DNA from 2 places in the Neobacillus pocheonensis genome. Region 1 is predicted to be linked to the other one. Evidence: riboswitches for the same ligand, from Rfam matches in the RefSeq annotation. Region 1 holds a riboswitch; the other holds the start of a gene.

Region 1 (8,177 bases):
CACTGATATGTAATCCGATTTCCTTCTCAATAGCTCGGCGGTTCTCAAATCCTTCGTCGACAGATATTTTAGGAAAACCATTTTTTACATAAACCACTTTAAAGGTTTCTCCTGCGATTTGTAGGGATGCCACTTGTTTGAGAAGATTTTGAAAGCTATCCCCCTCATAAATTACATCTATTCGTTCCTTAATAAATGGACTTCGACTTGGATCGATTTTTAGATGGCTTTCCAAAATGCCAGTTTGAGACTCACTCCCAAATAATGAACGCATTTCCAAAGCACACAATGAAAGTTCATTCTCATAATGAGCGTAGGTATATATGTAGGTCGTTATTTTTTTATGTTTTTCATCCATTCGTTCTCGTCCTTTAATTTTTCAAATGATAAAGGCAATAGGATTGGTCTTATTTAAATGTCCCTATTGCCGTTATTGCCATTATATAGTAAAGAATCGCCAAGTTTACATTTATACAACCAGCTTGATTAATTCATCCTTTGCTTGGACTATCCCATCTTTAGCTGGGACAACATCTACATACTGATTGGAATTGGTGATCACCACGGGTGTTTTAACATCATAGCCTGCAGCTTTAATGTTTTCCATATCAAATTGAATTAGCAAGTCGCCCCTCTTCACAGTATCCCATTGTTTCACATGGGAAGTAAAAAATTGCCCTTTCAAATTAATAGTGTCAACCCCAATACAAATTAAGATCTCAGCCCCATCTTCTGATGCAATACCAATGGCATGCTCGGTTGGAAATAGAGTTGTAACCGTCCCGTCAACGGGTGAAATCACTTTGTCTGTTGCCGGTTCAATGGCAATTCCATTTCCTACTGTTCCAGTTGAAAATAGCGGATCGCTAATTTTACTTAATGGAACAATTTCCCCATTTAAAGGACTTAAAATGATTTCTCTTCTAACGTTTGCTAATCCAAATTCTTTAACCGTTTTTGTGGCCACGCCTTCATTTTTACCTTCATATCCAATAACAAGTGTCAGAACCAAAGCTAAAACTAAGGCTGCTAAAGTACCAATTAAAAATAGTCCAGTCGGTTTAAATACAGGAATAGACAAGAAACTTGGGAGAGCAAATGCTATCCCTTTTACTCCCAATGCCCCAGTAATGGCTCCGCCCACTGCTCCCGCTATTGCCACAATAGGCATCGTTCGTTTGTAGCGTACTAGTAAACCGTAGGTGAGGATTTCCGTTGTACCTGCCAAAGCACTAGGAACAAGCCTAGATCCAGCTAGCGTTTTCAAGTCCTTATCTCTCGTTTTTAAGAAAACCCCAAGCCCCATCCCCATTTGAGCAAATGGAGCTGAAGCAATCATTGGACTAAGCGGATCACCGCCAGTCGCAAGATTTGCAATAAATATCGGAATAATCGCCCAATGAAGACCTAATATCGTCAAGAATGACCACGCAGCACCCATTACTGCTCCTGTTAGGATTCCACTTGTAGGGCGGGTTTAAATAGAGATTTCCGACAAAAAACGCCCCGATTCCCTGATTTAGGACAATCTTTCCAGCCTATTTGGCATTTAATAAATCCTTCATGGAAAAACCAAGGTGAACAGTGACAGTCACTTTTCACTAAAACCATTGCAAAAGGTAAGTATTACTTTTCAAGAATACCTCATATGCTTAATTAGAAATAAAAGTGTCCTGAAGGGGGTTATACCATTATGTTGAGGATAAAATTTATGATTAAACATTTCCTAAAAGAGCCTCTGTGGTTTAAAATACTTATTTCTACAACTTTGCTTATTTCAATAATTTTTAGCAGTTCATTTTTTTCGGATCATGCTTATTTTCAAAGCTGTTCTAAATTAGCTGCTGCAATCTTTTTTTGTGCATATGCTATTAAATTAAGGAAAAATCTTGTAACTTCTGTCATCTTTTTTACTTTAGCAGTTTTAAGTATTATTCTATCTATCTTGGTATTATTTAAGTGATTAACGTGGCGTTTGTTCAATAAGTCAATGATTAATAAACGCTTAAAGGTTTTATGATCTGAGCAATTTTAAAGCCAGCATAATTAATTTATCTTTTTGGATAGTGCCCCAAAATAATCTACAACTACCTCACGGAATTCCATAGCAGCCCGCGAAATGTACCGACCTCTGTACCATAATAAAGCTATCTCCCGTACCAATTCGTGGTTCTCAATTTGTAGATATTTGATATGATCCTGTGCAAACCTTGCCGTGCTTGGAATGAAGGCTATGCCAATTTCTGCTTCCACAAGAGTACTTAGTCTTGCAGGTTCATCTCCCTCATACACATATTTAGGTACAAATCCTATCGATTTGCATATAGAGTCCACTAGATCGCGAGTACCGTAGCCTTTCTTTACTCCGACAAACCATTCATCCCTTAGTTCTGTCAAGGATACACTACTTCGGTCTGCCAGCCGATGCCCTTTTGGAACAGCTACAAGTATCGGGTCGATGAACACGATTTGACATTCAATGTCATCTCCTTGTATAGGGGGTGAGGACAAGCAGAAATCGACCTCTCCTCTACGAAGAAGCGTAACCATTTCCTTTGTTGTCAGCATTTGCACATGAAATTGGATATTGGGCCGCTTTTTCCGAAACTCTCGAAGGATATTAGGTAACGTGCTTGCGGTAGTCACCGCCAATTCGAGTGTGCCATGTTCCGGGCTGGATAAATCACTAAGCTCCTGCTTCCCCTGTTCCAATTCAAACAAAGCCCTTTCTGCACGGCGAAGGAATCTGCTTCCGAACTCATTCAATCGTAGTTTCCTCCCTATTCGATCGAATAGAGGGACCCCTAAATCCTCCTCCAACCGTTGAATCGTTTTGCTTAGTGAGGATTGAGTAACGTGCAAACTTCGTGCAGCCTCAGTCACATGTTCCAAACGTGCTACTGTGAGAAAATATTGCAGTTGAAGAAGTTCCATTTCTACCACTCTCCATTCATTCCCCCAAGTCAATGAAATCATAACATAAAATGCGTTGGAATAAATAACGGATTTCAATTACGATGGCATTAATACGAATTAGGGGTGTCAAAAATGAATGTTAACAGCAGGTGGTTGATGATTTCCGTTGGATTGGGGGTACTATTAAACCCATTAAATTCTTCAATGATTTCTGTTGCTATTGCAAGGCTGCAAAATGTGTACCAACTTGACTTTACAGTCGTTTCCTGGATTATTTTTTCTTTCTACATTGCTAGTAGCGCCGCTCAACCTATCATGGGAAAAGCCAGTGATTTATTCGGTCGCAGAAAGATATTTCTTACAGGGCTTGTTGTAGCCTTCATTGCATCATTACTAGCTCCACTATCACCGAACTTTGGCTTGCTCATCTTCTTCCGCATTGTGCAATCCATTGGAACTAGCATGATTGTTGCAGTTGGAATGGCCATTGTGCGAATTCATATTACGGAGAAACAAGCGACTGCTCTGTCAGTTTTGTCCATATTCCTATCAGGAGCAGCGGCCATTGGGCCCTTTATTGGTGGGTCTTTGATTCACTTGTGGGATTGGCCTGCTATATTTTTAATCAATATTCCATTCGTGGTGTTAAGCTTTCTATTAGCTTGGTGGAATATCCCTAAGGACGAACCATCAATATCCATTGCAGGCAACAGGTCCTTTCGAAGATGGTTTAAATTGATTGACGCGGCAGGGATCCTGCTCTTCACAGTTGGCCTGGTTACCCTACTCGTAGGAATACTATCAGCAAAATCATCTGGCCATGTTTCATTAGGGCATGTCATTGTCGGATTGGTAGGCCTCGCTTCGCTGGTGTTTTTCGTACAACATGAGCTAAAAGCGGCATCACCCTTTATTCCTTTACGCATATTCACCAAATATCCTGCGTTGACTTGGGTTAATGTCGAATTCATGCTTGTTAACGTACTTTTTTACTCGCTTTTTTTCGGGCTTCCTACCTACTTGCAAACGGTACGTCATCTCAGTGAGCTGCATACTGGGATTCTCATGCTAAGCCTGGGTTTGTGCTCGCTCGTTGTATCTCCCATAGCAGGAAGATTGATTGATAAATTAGGGCCACGACTCGCATTGCTATTATCCGGAATCTTGATGACATTTGGGTCAGTTTGGATAGTGACATTGAATCAAACTTCACCGCTTATTAGTGTGTGTTTGGCGTTAGCTGCATTCGGTATTAGCAACGGGTTGAATAATGTCGGTATGCAAGTGGCCTTGTTCAGAAGTTCTCCTAAAGCAATCATAGGTGTAGCATCTGGAATATTTAATACATCGAGGTACCTGGGAACCATTCTCTCTTCATTGCTGATCGGCATTGTAATGGGGGATCATTTCAGCGCTGGTGGACTTCGAGTGCTTGGGATTATACTTACAGTAATTGCATTGTCGTTGGTTTTCATGAGTCTACGCCGCCGTGACTCAGGGCAATTGCAAGAGTCGTAGATTTATCCATTTCATATGTTATTGATAGTAGAAAATCCGACAATTCCCCACAAATTCACTATCAATCAATCGTTTGACTAAATATGCTGGAATGCCTGCTGTATGGGGATATAATTCGATTGGCGGACAAAAAATTTGTCCGCCAATCAAACGTTTGATTAGATTTTATGCAGTCCTGCACGCCTTCATAAAATCCATCTAGAGACAAGGTGCGTGACCACGTTATATTAGCACAACGGGGTCACGCACCAATCTATCATTCTATGCCGACAATTTTAAATTTTTTTCCTTTCTCTTTCTATTTGAATACAATGCAAATAATAGAATAAACCAAAGTGGTGTCAACAATAGAGCCATGCGTGTAGCTTGAGCAAATAGCATAATTACGAGAATCAAGACAAACAAAGTTAGAACAGCGTAGTTCATAAATGGCGTAAACGGTGCTTTAAATGTTGATTTTTTCTGTAAGTCTGGACGTGTTTTCTTATACTTTACATGACAAATAAGAATGACACCCCAAACCCAAAGAAAACAAATCGCACTAATGGTAGTCACGATCCCAAAAGCTTGTTCCGGAATCAGTTTGCTCAAAAGAGCTCCTCCCGTTAAAACAAGCGTGGAAATCAATAACGCATTACTTGGTACATGATTTTTATTTAACTCGGCAAAGCGAGATGGCCCCTGATCATTATGGCTTAAATTAAATAAAATCCGGCTTGTCGAAAACATCCCGCTGTTACAAGCAGAAGCGGCTGAAGTTAAGACGACAAAGTTAATAATTCCTGCAGCAATCGGAATTCCGACCAAGGTAAATGTTTTAACAAAAGGACTCTCCGCTGCATTTAGTTCTGTCCAGGGATTAATGCATAAAAGAACGATCAAGGCACCCACGTAGAAAAATAGAATTCTTAACGGAATTTTGTTAATCGCAGATGGGATGTTTTTTTTCGGATTGGATGTTTCCGCAGCTGATACTCCCACTAATTCCACACCGACAAATGCAAACACAACCATTTGGAATGAAAGCAAAAACCCTGAAATCCCGTTAGGAAAAAGCCCGCCATGTTCCCAAAGATTTTTTATCGAGACCGTTCCTGCATCTGTCTTGAATCCCATCACTAGCAAAATGACCCCTATACCTATTAATGCGACAATGGTTATGACCTTTATTAAGGCAAACCAAAACTCCAATTCCCCAAAAAGCTTTACTGTTAATAGATTGAGTCCTAACAATATAATTAAGCAAACAATCGCAGGTATCCACTGTGGGATATCAAACCAGTATCGAACATATACACCAACTGCAATAACATCAGCCATAGCCGTCATAATCCAACAAAACCAATAGGTCCAACCGGTTACAAACGCTGCCCGCGGACCAAGATAGTCCTCAGCAATGTCTGTAAAAGATTGATAGCCTGCTTTAGACAGCAGCAGTTCACCCAGCGCTCTCATAACAAAAAAACAGGCGATTCCTACGATTAAATAAGCCAGTATGATGGATGGTCCAGCTAACTGTATGGCTTTACCGGCCCCCAAGAATAATCCAGTACCAATGGTTCCGCCAATAGCGATTAGCTGAACGTGACGATTTTCTAAATTCCTCTTTAATTCTCTCTGTTCCATTTCAATCTCCCTCTCTAATTGATGAAAAATGTTTCATGTGAAACGATGAACAAAATAGTAAACTCCATAAAAAAAAGAGATTGGATGTCCTCCAATCTCTAAGGTCAAAGAATAACAAATACTATCTATTACGATAACTATTGTCAGCATAACAAATAAATATTCAGTACTCTTCTGTCCTTTTGCCTGAGATTGTGAACCCTTCGGCGCCGCGGTATTCCTGCGGTCTCTCCAGAAGCTGCTCCTGCTATAGTGTGATCCATAGCAATCATAGCTTGCTAAATTATTAATTTTTTAATTGAGTTTAACTATTGTTAAATAATTTTTAATTTTAATAGTATTCTTACATTGTGTCAACAACGAAATCAAATAATTATAAAAATTATTTGATTTCTCTGTAAAGGTTGATTTCTGTACTTTCTCGAAGTTTTCTAAGTTCTGGGACAATTTTCAATACATGTTCACTTTTATTGTGTTGGTTTAATGCATCTTCATCCTCCCATTCTTCGAGCATAGTCAGGATAGTCGGATCATTGATATCTTGATGAAGTGAGTACGTAATGCCGCCTTTTTCTTTTTTGGTTTCTGAAATAACTTCTCTAGCTATCATTAAATATTCTTCAAGCTTTACACCTGGTTTTAGTTGGCTTTACAAACAACTTTAATCATTTTATTAACTCCTTTTCTGTTTTTATAATTTCCCTATTATGAAACGTGGCTTCAACTTTATTATTTTATCATGATTCTCCATACAAGATTTACAATGTGAAATCTGTTAATTGGTAACCATCTGCTCTCCATCTGGGATTCCAAAGCTGATACACGAAAAACCTACTTACGTCGAATGTAAGTAGGTTTTTCATCTTTTATTCACTGTTTTGTGTGGTATTAAAGAATTCAGCCTGATCTTTTTTGTTAGTCTTTACATTATTGTTGTCTTTACCCATTTTTCCATCCGATTCAAAACTTAAATTCTCTGATACCTTCTTATCCTTTTCCATAATATCCCCCTTTAACTCCTAGTTTGTCCATCCAAATTTTTTATAAGAATTTTTCTTGTTTTGGAATGAAAAAATACACGCCTTAAGCCTTCTTATTTCTCAGATATTGTTCAAAAGTAATTCTTCCGGTTTTTTGATTACAATTGGTGTTTTTTCCATCTACGAAAGATTTATAAAGTTTTCCTGCTAAAGGAATGCTTAAAACTTTATTTGTTTCATTATTTATCTTAATTTTCTGCTCCGGCATTTCTCTTAACAGCATTATTTCTGGTCCGCCAAAATCATCAGTTCTTCCTTGAGGACCTTTATGAATAAAATCAATCAAATAAGTGGCAAAATCATCAACATCTACGCTTTGAAATTTCATGCTTCCAGGGATCACATATCTCTTAAAAAGAGGCTTTGACAAAAGTAAACTTTCAACAAAGCCGTGGAACTGTGTTGCACGGACAATGGTAAAAGGAATAGAACTATTCTTTAACAATTCTTCTGCTTCATATTTAAGTTTATAATATTTAAATGGTATTTCCTCAATGCCAACAATTGAAGGATAAATAAAATGTTTAATGTGTTGCAGCTTACCTAAAAACCTTTCCAAACCTAGAACTTCAATCAATCTTGAATTCTTCATGGGACTTGTTGCGGCATGAATAATGACGTCTACATCTTTTACTGCTTCATCTAAACCTTCACCAGACAGTAAATCGCTATAAACCCACTCGAAATCTTCTGTCCCCTCAGGTTTTCTTCTCGAAGTCATTTTAATTTTATAATCAGAACCTTTTAGATGATTCAGCAAAGCTGAGCCTAGCTGTCCTGTTGCTCCAGTCACCAATATCCTCAAGCGCGCCACTCCCTTACTAACGAATTATCTTTGTATTCTACTATTCCAAAGTAAGTGCTTTTATTCAATTACTTGCGGATAATCCGGAAGTGTTTACAAATTGTTGCGTGGCATTTATAAATTCCTTTACAACAGTTGTCCAATTGTTTACATGAAAATTTCTAATGTATTCAATTCATAATATTCATTTTACTTATACATAATTAGTGCATATGATTAAAGTACAATAATCATTTAAAGGAGGAGAAACATGAAACAAATCCCGGTTTATC
Region 2 (8,177 bases), on a different contig from region 1:
GCTTTATCACGACGGATATGCTGTTCACGAGCCTGCAGGGTTAAAACAAAACCGCGGCGGCCTTGGTCATCCGTTGTTTGACCAACAAGACGTCCAGGAACCTTACGCATTAATTTATTAGTCACCGCAAAAAATCCACAGTGCGGTCCACCAAACGCAGTTGGGATACCAAACGGCTGCGCATCACCAATGACGATATCGGCTCCAAATTTGCCAGGAGGTGTTAATACTCCAAGTGATAATGGATTGCTTGAGACTACAAAAATTGATTTATTTTCGTGAATGATTTCTTCCAGTTCATTTAAAGGTTCTATTCTACCAAAGAAGTTTGGATATTGAACGATCACGGCTGCAACATCCTCATTTACCAATCCTTTTAAGGCGTCAATGTCAGTAACACCTTCGTTCGCTGGCACCTCAATTACTTCTAGGTATTGCCCCTTTGCATAAGTCTTAAGAACTTCACGGGACTCCGGATGAACGGCACCTGACACTAGAATTGTTTTTCGTTTTGTATGACCAGCGCTAAGCATCGCAGCTTCTGCAAGGGCAGTTCCGCCATCATACATTGAAGAGTTTGCAACATCCATTCCGGTTAATTCACAAATCATCGTTTGGAATTCAAAGATGGCTTGAAGTTCACCTTGTGAGATTTCTGGCTGATAGGGTGTATAAGCCGTATAGAATTCTGAGCGTGAAATGACATGGTCGACAATTACAGGCATGTAGTGGTCATAAACACCGGCGCCTAAGAATGAAACATTTCTTTTTAAATCCGCATTGCGGCTAGCCATTTTAAAAAGTTCTTTCATTAAAGCAGTTTCAGATTTGGCCTCTTTAATATTGTACTCTCCCTTAAATCTTACTTTTTCAGGAATATCACTAAAGAGCTCTTCAATCGTGGAAACACCAATCGTGTCAAGCATTGCCTTCTTATCTTGTTCAGTCATAGGTAAATAGCGATGTTTCATAAACCTAGCTCCCTTCTGTTATTTCTTTTCTCTTTTATAAAAAGGTGTTGGAACTACTGTAGCTTTCAAGCGTTTACCGCGAATTTCAACTTCCACTTCTGACTCAAGACCTGCAAATTCAGTCTTAATCAAAGCAAGTCCGATATTTTTCTTTAAAGTTGGTGACTGTGTACCTGTAGTAACCTCACCAATTAATTGTTCACCATTGTAGACAGGATAACCATGACGTGGAATACCACGGTCAATCATTTCAATCCCCACTAGTTTTCTAGGAAGACCGTTTTCTTTTTGCCCCTTTAATACTTCCTTACCAATGAAATCTGCTTCTTTATTTAATTTCACTGCGAAACCAATACCGGCTTCCAGCGGTGATATTTCCGCTGATAATTCTTGGCCATATAGAGCTAATACGGCTTCAAAACGTAATGTATCACGTGCTCCTAATCCGCAAGGAAGCACCCCATCTTCTTCCCCTGCTTGTAAAATTTCTTTCCAAAGCAAGGCTGCATCTGAGGAATCACAATAAACTTCAAAACCATCTTCACCTGTATAACCAGTTCTGGATACAAGTGCCTTTTTACCATTTAAAGTAACTTCCTGTTGAAATTTGAAAAAGCCAATTTCACTTAAATCAGTTTTCGTAAGTTTTTGAAGTACCTTTTCAGCAAGAGGTCCCTGGATAGCTAACTGAGCCATTTTTTCAGAAAGGTTTTCAAGACTGACGTCACCCTCAACATGATCTTCAAGCCATTTATAATCCTTTTCAATGTTTGATGCATTCACCACTAATAAGTAGTGATTGTCTTCGATTTTATATACAAGGAGATCATCAACTGTACCACCGGTTTCATAGCACATTGCTGTGTACTGGGCACCGCCGTTTTTAATTTTAGAAATATCATTCGTCATCATTTTTTGTAAATAATGTAAGCTGTCAGTGCCTTTTACTTCTACTTCCCCCATGTGGGAAACATCAAAGAGACCAGCTCTGGTACGGACTGCTTCATGCTCTTCTTTTATGCTTGAAAACTGGACTGGAAGCTCCCATCCTCCAAAATCAATCGTTTTCCCGCCGTATTCCTTATAAACATCAAAAAGCGGAGTGCGTTTTAATTCAGTCATCATAAATCCCCTTTCAATCATTTACATGTTCATTATTCGTAAAAATTGACTCTTTAACAGAGATAAAACCCATTAACAAAATCAGGAAAATTATTATCCTTTTCTCATCATAAGAAAAGCATTAAGACAAAGGAAAACATAAAAAAGGACAGAAACCTCCCTTGAAACGTAAGAAGGTCTCTGTCCTTGCACCTGAAAGTTTAACCTGGATTGGCTTTCCCCTTTGGTGGCTGCTAAAGCTTTTACAGCACTCTCCAGAGCTGCGTCAAACAAGAGTTCTTTTGCCTGAGAGATTCACATCATCTGCTTGCTCCTTCGGCGCTACATAGTAGTCTCTCCCCTTGTTATCATTCGCATTTATAATATTTTCCAATTTGGTCATACTAATTATACTTCTAAAATAATTTACCTTATTAAAATATTTAAAACTTTCAAAGCTAATATCATCCTACCATTAAAACAATACATTGAGCAATAACTTTTATAACGAACTTATGCAGGAAAAGGAGCTGAAACCATGTCGGTAAAAATTGAATTTGATTCCTCTTGGCAGGATGAATTTTTACATAGAATTGACAACGATGGTCCATGGGGAAATTGGGAGCTTTTTAAACTAGCAATAGGGGTCGAAAAACATTTGGTTATCCCTGATTTCGAGGGTCTTCAGGCACCGAATCACCTGCCTAATTTAACCCCGCTCCCGCACCAACTCGAAACGGCTAAACAAGTAATTGAAAATATGAACGGAAAAGCAATACTTGCCGATGAAGTCGGACTTGGAAAAACCATTGAAGCAGGGTTGATTTTAAAAGAATACATGATTCGGGGACTTGTAAAAAAGGTGTTAATACTTGTTCCTGCCTCATTAGTCACCCAATGGGCAATTGAACTGAATAGCAAGTTCTTTATCCCTGCCATTACCCAAAGAAAAAGCTATGTATGGGAACAATGTGATGTGGTGGTTTCTTCGATTGATACAGCAAAGCGAAATCCTCACCGGGACATTATTTACCAGCAGGATTATGACCTTATTATTATCGATGAAGCACATAAACTAAAAAATAATAAAACGAAAAACTATGAATTTGTTCAAAATCTAAAAAAGAAATTTTGTTTGTTGTTGACTGCCACACCGATTCAAAATAGAATCGAAGAAATTTTCAATCTTGTTTCCCTCCTTAAACCAGGACATTTAGGCAGCGAAACAGCATTCTTTGAAAAGTACAAACGCGATTCACGTTCCCTAAATGATGATGAACATTTAAAACAATTAGTAAACAAGGTCATGATTCGAAACCGTCGTGCTGATACTGGGATTGAATGGACAAAACGTCATGTTGAAACTATTCCAATTGAATTCACACCACCGGAGAAAGAACTCTATGAGTCCATTTCAGACCTTAAAAGTGAGGGTGACTGGGTACAAACAAGTGCCTTCTCAGTCATGACATTGCAAAGGGAAGCTTGTAGCAGCAGGGAAGCAGTTTTTTACACACTAAAAAATATGCTTCAAAAAAAGGAAAATCCATCACAAGCCTTTGAGAACCAAATCCAGTATCTGATCAAAAAAGTAGAAGCCGTCCAGAAAAATTCAAAGGCCGAAAAAGCGCTTGAGTTAATTCAAAAAGTGAATGACAAAGTGATTATTTTCACCGAATACAGGGCTACACAGTTGTATTTGCAATGGTTTTTAAAGCAGCACGGAATCTCTTCTGTCCCTTTTCGCGGTGGGTTTAAGCGAGGTAAAAAAGATTGGATGCGAGAACTGTTTCAAAAACAAGCACAAGTACTAATCGCAACAGAAGCGGGCGGAGAAGGGATTAACCTGCAATTTTGCAACCATATTATTAACTTTGATTTACCATGGAATCCGATGAGGCTGGAGCAGCGGATAGGACGTATCCATCGCCTCGGGCAAGAAAAGGATGTTATGATTTATAATTTTGCAATAAAAAACACCGTCGAAGAACATATTCTAAAGCTTTTATATGAAAAAATACATTTATTTGAAAAGGTTATTGGCGAGTTGGATGATATTCTAACGAAACTGGAATTCGGCAACATTGAAGATCATTTAATTGAAATTTTCGGACAATCCGCCTCGGAAGGTGAAATGCGGATTAAAATGGAAAATTTATCATCAATGATTGAATTTGCCGAAAGCATGAAGAAAGGAGATACACATGCAGCAGCAGGAAATTCATAACTTTCTTATGAGTTATTTTCAAGCCAACGATTGTCAGATTGTCGAAAATAAACCGGGGTTTTTAACCGTACAGCTAACGATTGAACTCGATAAAGAATTAATGAACCGCCCTTTTTACTGGCACTATTTAGAGAAAACTGGCGGAATTCCGAATCCGATGAAACTGACGTTTATTACCAATCAAGAGGTAGCCCCTGAAAATGTGAAAGGAGAAATCATCCATTTTGGCTCACCACGGCTTCACCAAATATTTGAATCGACGAAAAATCTAGCCAGCTATATTAGGCTCTACGAAAACCATCGGTATGGCAGCAGCCAAACTCCCATGCTGCCATGGCTATGTATGAATGTAAAAATTTCTTATCAATGCGACCGAAAACGGGATATTTTTAAATCCATCGGTTTGCAGCTGATTAATGGGCAAATGGTGGAGGATTTCCATGAACGGTTACTGAAAATTCCACTGACACCCAAAATACCCGATTACTCGTTTACTTTATCACCATTAGTAAAGCCGAAAAGCGGAATGTCTAGAATTGAAAATTATCTAAAATCTATGATTGCAGAAGAGGACCATTCTTGGGCAGAGGACGCAAAGAAACGGTGGGAGCAAGATTTACAGTTATTGGATCATTTCTATGAGGATGCTGAAGAAGAAAACGACAGCTATGAAACCGAAAGACAAGCTCTTAAGGAACAATACGAGCCCAAAATTAACATTTCTTTCATCAATGGCGGCCTCTTCTATTTAACCGAAAAGGCTATATGAAAAATCTATAAAGACGAGAAAAACCTGTATAGATTAAATCTACACAGGTTTTTTGTCATCCAATTACATTTTTCTTCTTTTCTTTACTTCCGTGTAGAGGACATAAGGGAGAATTCCAAACCATCGATACCAAAATGAAGCCTTTGCTTCCTTACGCTCTTGACGAAGCCTTTTTCGTTCCTCTTTTGGCTGGTCTGCATATTTAACGATGGTTTGGGTCATATATTTTACATAATCATTCGTTTTCATGGACACACCTGCCTTTTAGTACAAATAACAGTATGTCCAAATTTTATTATTTCGAATCAAATTAATTCATTTCTACCCATTTTATTAATTTTTTTGACCTTGTATCAAAATAGCCAATCCCATTTAAAGTTTCACCTGAATTCATGCATAAAGTAAAATTAACTCTTTGAACATATCCAGCAGGTACCTCAGCCTGGTATCCCATGTTTCCTTTTTGGTATACGAGCGTCCCCTTTGAAGGAATCGAACCTCCAGATTGGAAAAGGCTTTCAATCTTTTTCACTGAAATGAGGTAATAATACTCCTCTTGCAGGATTGTAGACGTTTCATGTGCTATTTTTCTTTCACTTAGTAATTTTTCAACATGAATTGAGAAAAACATAAGAAAAATGATTAGCATGCATAGTGTTAAAGGATAGGTAAATCCACTCTCCGCATTTTTCATGGTCCTGCATTCCAATTCACTAATGAATAGGCCACCATAGAATACTCTTTTCCCAAAAGATCCTTTACCATTACTTTTACTGAATTATTGAGGATGGAAAAAGAATACTCCGATACATTTTGCAGAAGAATTTCATGTCCAGTAGAATTTACCCTTCTCCGCAGATTGGATCCATATTTTTCATATTGAATGGTGTCTGCGTCCTTAGTAAGAATCAATCGACCAGATATCACTTGTGCTTTCGTTGACAAGCGGATTTCTTTTTTAATTTGACTGCAAAATACCTCCCACTCCATTGCCTGTAATTCTGCTTGGGAGTCTTTATTATTTAGGATAATTTGAAAAATGGGCGACATAAAGAGGGCAATGACTGAAAAAATAGACAGGGCAATCAGCACTTCGATGAGCGTAAAACCTTTTTCATTCAAGGTTTCCGCAGATTTCGGTTTGTTTATGAAATGGTTCTTTATCAACACTTACGCACACCTCCTTAGGCTGAATGGAATCAGTCCAAGAGATTTTGTAATTAATGTTATTCAGATTTACTGAGTAATTTGTAAGTGGCTGATTATTGGTTAATTTTGCTTGTAGCTCCTCAAACATGATTTGCCGTGCCTTTTTTTCTATTTCTAACGTTCTTGTTTGATCCCTCATTTCGATAACCAAAGGGATAAGAAACAGACAAACCATCAAAAGCGCTGAAAGAGATAATAATAGTTCAAGCAAAAAGAATCCGTTATTTTTCCGTAACATAGAACCGTCCCTTTCCAATCAAAACAGTCATTAAATAATCATTTTTTTGAGTTTGAATCACCAAGGAACCAAATTTGTTCACATTTCCATCATGCAGGAATTTAAAATATAATGGGAGCGTTCCTTCCGTTATATAAATATTGGTCGAATATTTCCTTTCAACGATTGGTGGCAACCCATTTCGCAAAAACATTGTGTACTTATATTCACTGGGAGTAAAAACAACAGAAACTTCGTGTTGATGGGAAATAGCATAATTTTGGGCATAATATAAATCCGCCTTCAATTGCGTAAAAAAGGCTGTATCTTCGATGACAATTTGCTCTGGTTTTAAGGAAATAGCAGTCACTAGGGAAAGAATCATAAAGATGGAAAGAACGACTAAGGATTCAGCTAATGTAAATCCCTTTTGGCTATTCCTCATGATGAAGCAACTGTGACATTTCCTTCTGAATCAATCACAACAGACTTACCATTTGGGCAGCCTTTATTGTTTAAATATCCCGCTGTTTCGAGCTCATCAAGAGTCGGAATTTTATTTTTTTCCATTTGATAGGCTTGAACCTGGGCTTGTACCATTTTTACATAGGCATCGCAGCCCTTGTTATTTATATTGGAATTGTGTTTTGCGACATTCGGGATGGTGATTATTAATAAAACAGATATAACCAGCATAACGATCATCATTTCGATTAATGTGAAGCCCTTTTCATTATTCATTTTTTTTATATTCATCCTTTTAACCTCCCATTTTTATATTCCATCTAATAGATGGAACATTGGTAATAAAATTGCTAGATACATTGACACAACAAGAAATCCAATAAATAAGTAAAGAGTTGGCTGAATCGTTTTCAAGCATTTTTCAATCATTTCCTCCATGGTTGACACACAATGCTTGCTGAAAAATAGTAATTCCTGCTCTAATTTTCCATTTTCTTGACCGTGTCGCACAATCATCGAAAATTCTTTTTCAAAAAATGAAAAAGAAGCTATTATCGATTCTAATTGTTCTCCAGAAACAAGTTTTAATTTAATCATTTTCCCGAGCTGGCTATAGAAGGGCTGTCTTTCATTTTGTTCAAAAAGTAACAAAGCTTCTGAGACCGAGATTCCGCCGAATAAAAGGAAACTTAATTGAATGGAAAAGTAGTGGGTAAACAGCAATTTGAGGATCCTGCCAGCAATAGGGATCCGGACTAACAGTTCCCGTTGCTTCAGGATAGAGAATTTTCGGAAGATGTAGTAGTAGTAGATTGCTGTTAAGGAAAAAATACCCAGCAAAGACTCAATAATGATAGGAAAATAATTGTCAAAGGTGTAGATAACCTTAGTGAAGAAATTCGCTTCAAGGCCAAGTGATGTAAAGAGGGTTGTAAATCTTGGCAGCAGGGTATTCTCCACAAACACAAATAGAATACCAGTGATAAAAACTAATAATAATGGATATTGAAGTAATTTTAACAGTTTGCTCATTTCCTTCCCCTTCAACTGGGCAAGACTGCTTCCTTCAAGTAGCGCTTCTGCAAAACTGCCATGCTGTTCAGCATAATAAACATAACCGATTAAATCTTTGTGAAACCCAAGATTTTCTAAGGCATGATGAAATGGTATACCTCTTTTTAATTCCTCTAAACAATCATTTAATTCCTCCTTTCGATG

The links. Region 1 has a riboswitch for glycine ahead of ABES02_RS07770 (amino acid permease). Riboswitches for the same ligand answer to the same signal wherever they lie in the genome.
Region 2: linked by a shared signal. The riboswitch ahead of gcvT (glycine cleavage system aminomethyltransferase GcvT) and the one ahead of ABES02_RS07770 (amino acid permease) in region 1 are both predicted to bind glycine.

Annotation. Positions count from the first base shown of each region.
Region 1 is NZ_JBCNAD010000015.1:4,277-12,453, forward strand. It holds gene ABES02_RS07750 (TRM11 family SAM-dependent methyltransferase) at 1-358, opposite strand, end outside; gene ABES02_RS07755 (glucose PTS transporter subunit IIA) at 470-1,441, opposite strand; gene ABES02_RS07760 (LysR family transcriptional regulator) at 2,047-2,934, opposite strand; gene ABES02_RS07765 (MFS transporter) at 3,049-4,434, shown strand; gene ABES02_RS07770 (amino acid permease) at 4,696-6,060, opposite strand; glycine riboswitch at 6,225-6,305, opposite strand; gene ABES02_RS07775 (putative quinol monooxygenase) at 6,443-6,670, opposite strand; gene ABES02_RS07780 (hypothetical protein) at 6,927-7,061, opposite strand; gene ABES02_RS07785 (SDR family oxidoreductase) at 7,144-7,893, opposite strand; gene ABES02_RS07790 (PhzF family phenazine biosynthesis protein) at 8,156-8,177, shown strand, end outside.
Region 2 is NZ_JBCNAD010000039.1:23,723-31,899, forward strand. It holds gene gcvPA (aminomethyl-transferring glycine dehydrogenase subunit GcvPA) at 1-971, opposite strand, end outside; gene gcvT (glycine cleavage system aminomethyltransferase GcvT) at 990-2,093, opposite strand; glycine riboswitch at 2,357-2,444, opposite strand; gene ABES02_RS21170 (DEAD/DEAH box helicase) at 2,611-4,299, shown strand; gene ABES02_RS21175 (YqhG family protein) at 4,277-5,068, shown strand; gene ABES02_RS21180 (YqzE family protein) at 5,132-5,317, opposite strand; gene comGG (competence type IV pilus minor pilin ComGG) at 5,379-5,762, opposite strand; gene comGF (competence type IV pilus minor pilin ComGF) at 5,759-6,238, opposite strand; gene comGE (competence type IV pilus minor pilin ComGE) at 6,183-6,515, opposite strand; gene comGD (competence type IV pilus minor pilin ComGD) at 6,499-6,939, opposite strand; gene comGC (competence type IV pilus major pilin ComGC) at 6,936-7,250, opposite strand; gene comGB (competence type IV pilus assembly protein ComGB) at 7,269-8,177, opposite strand, start outside.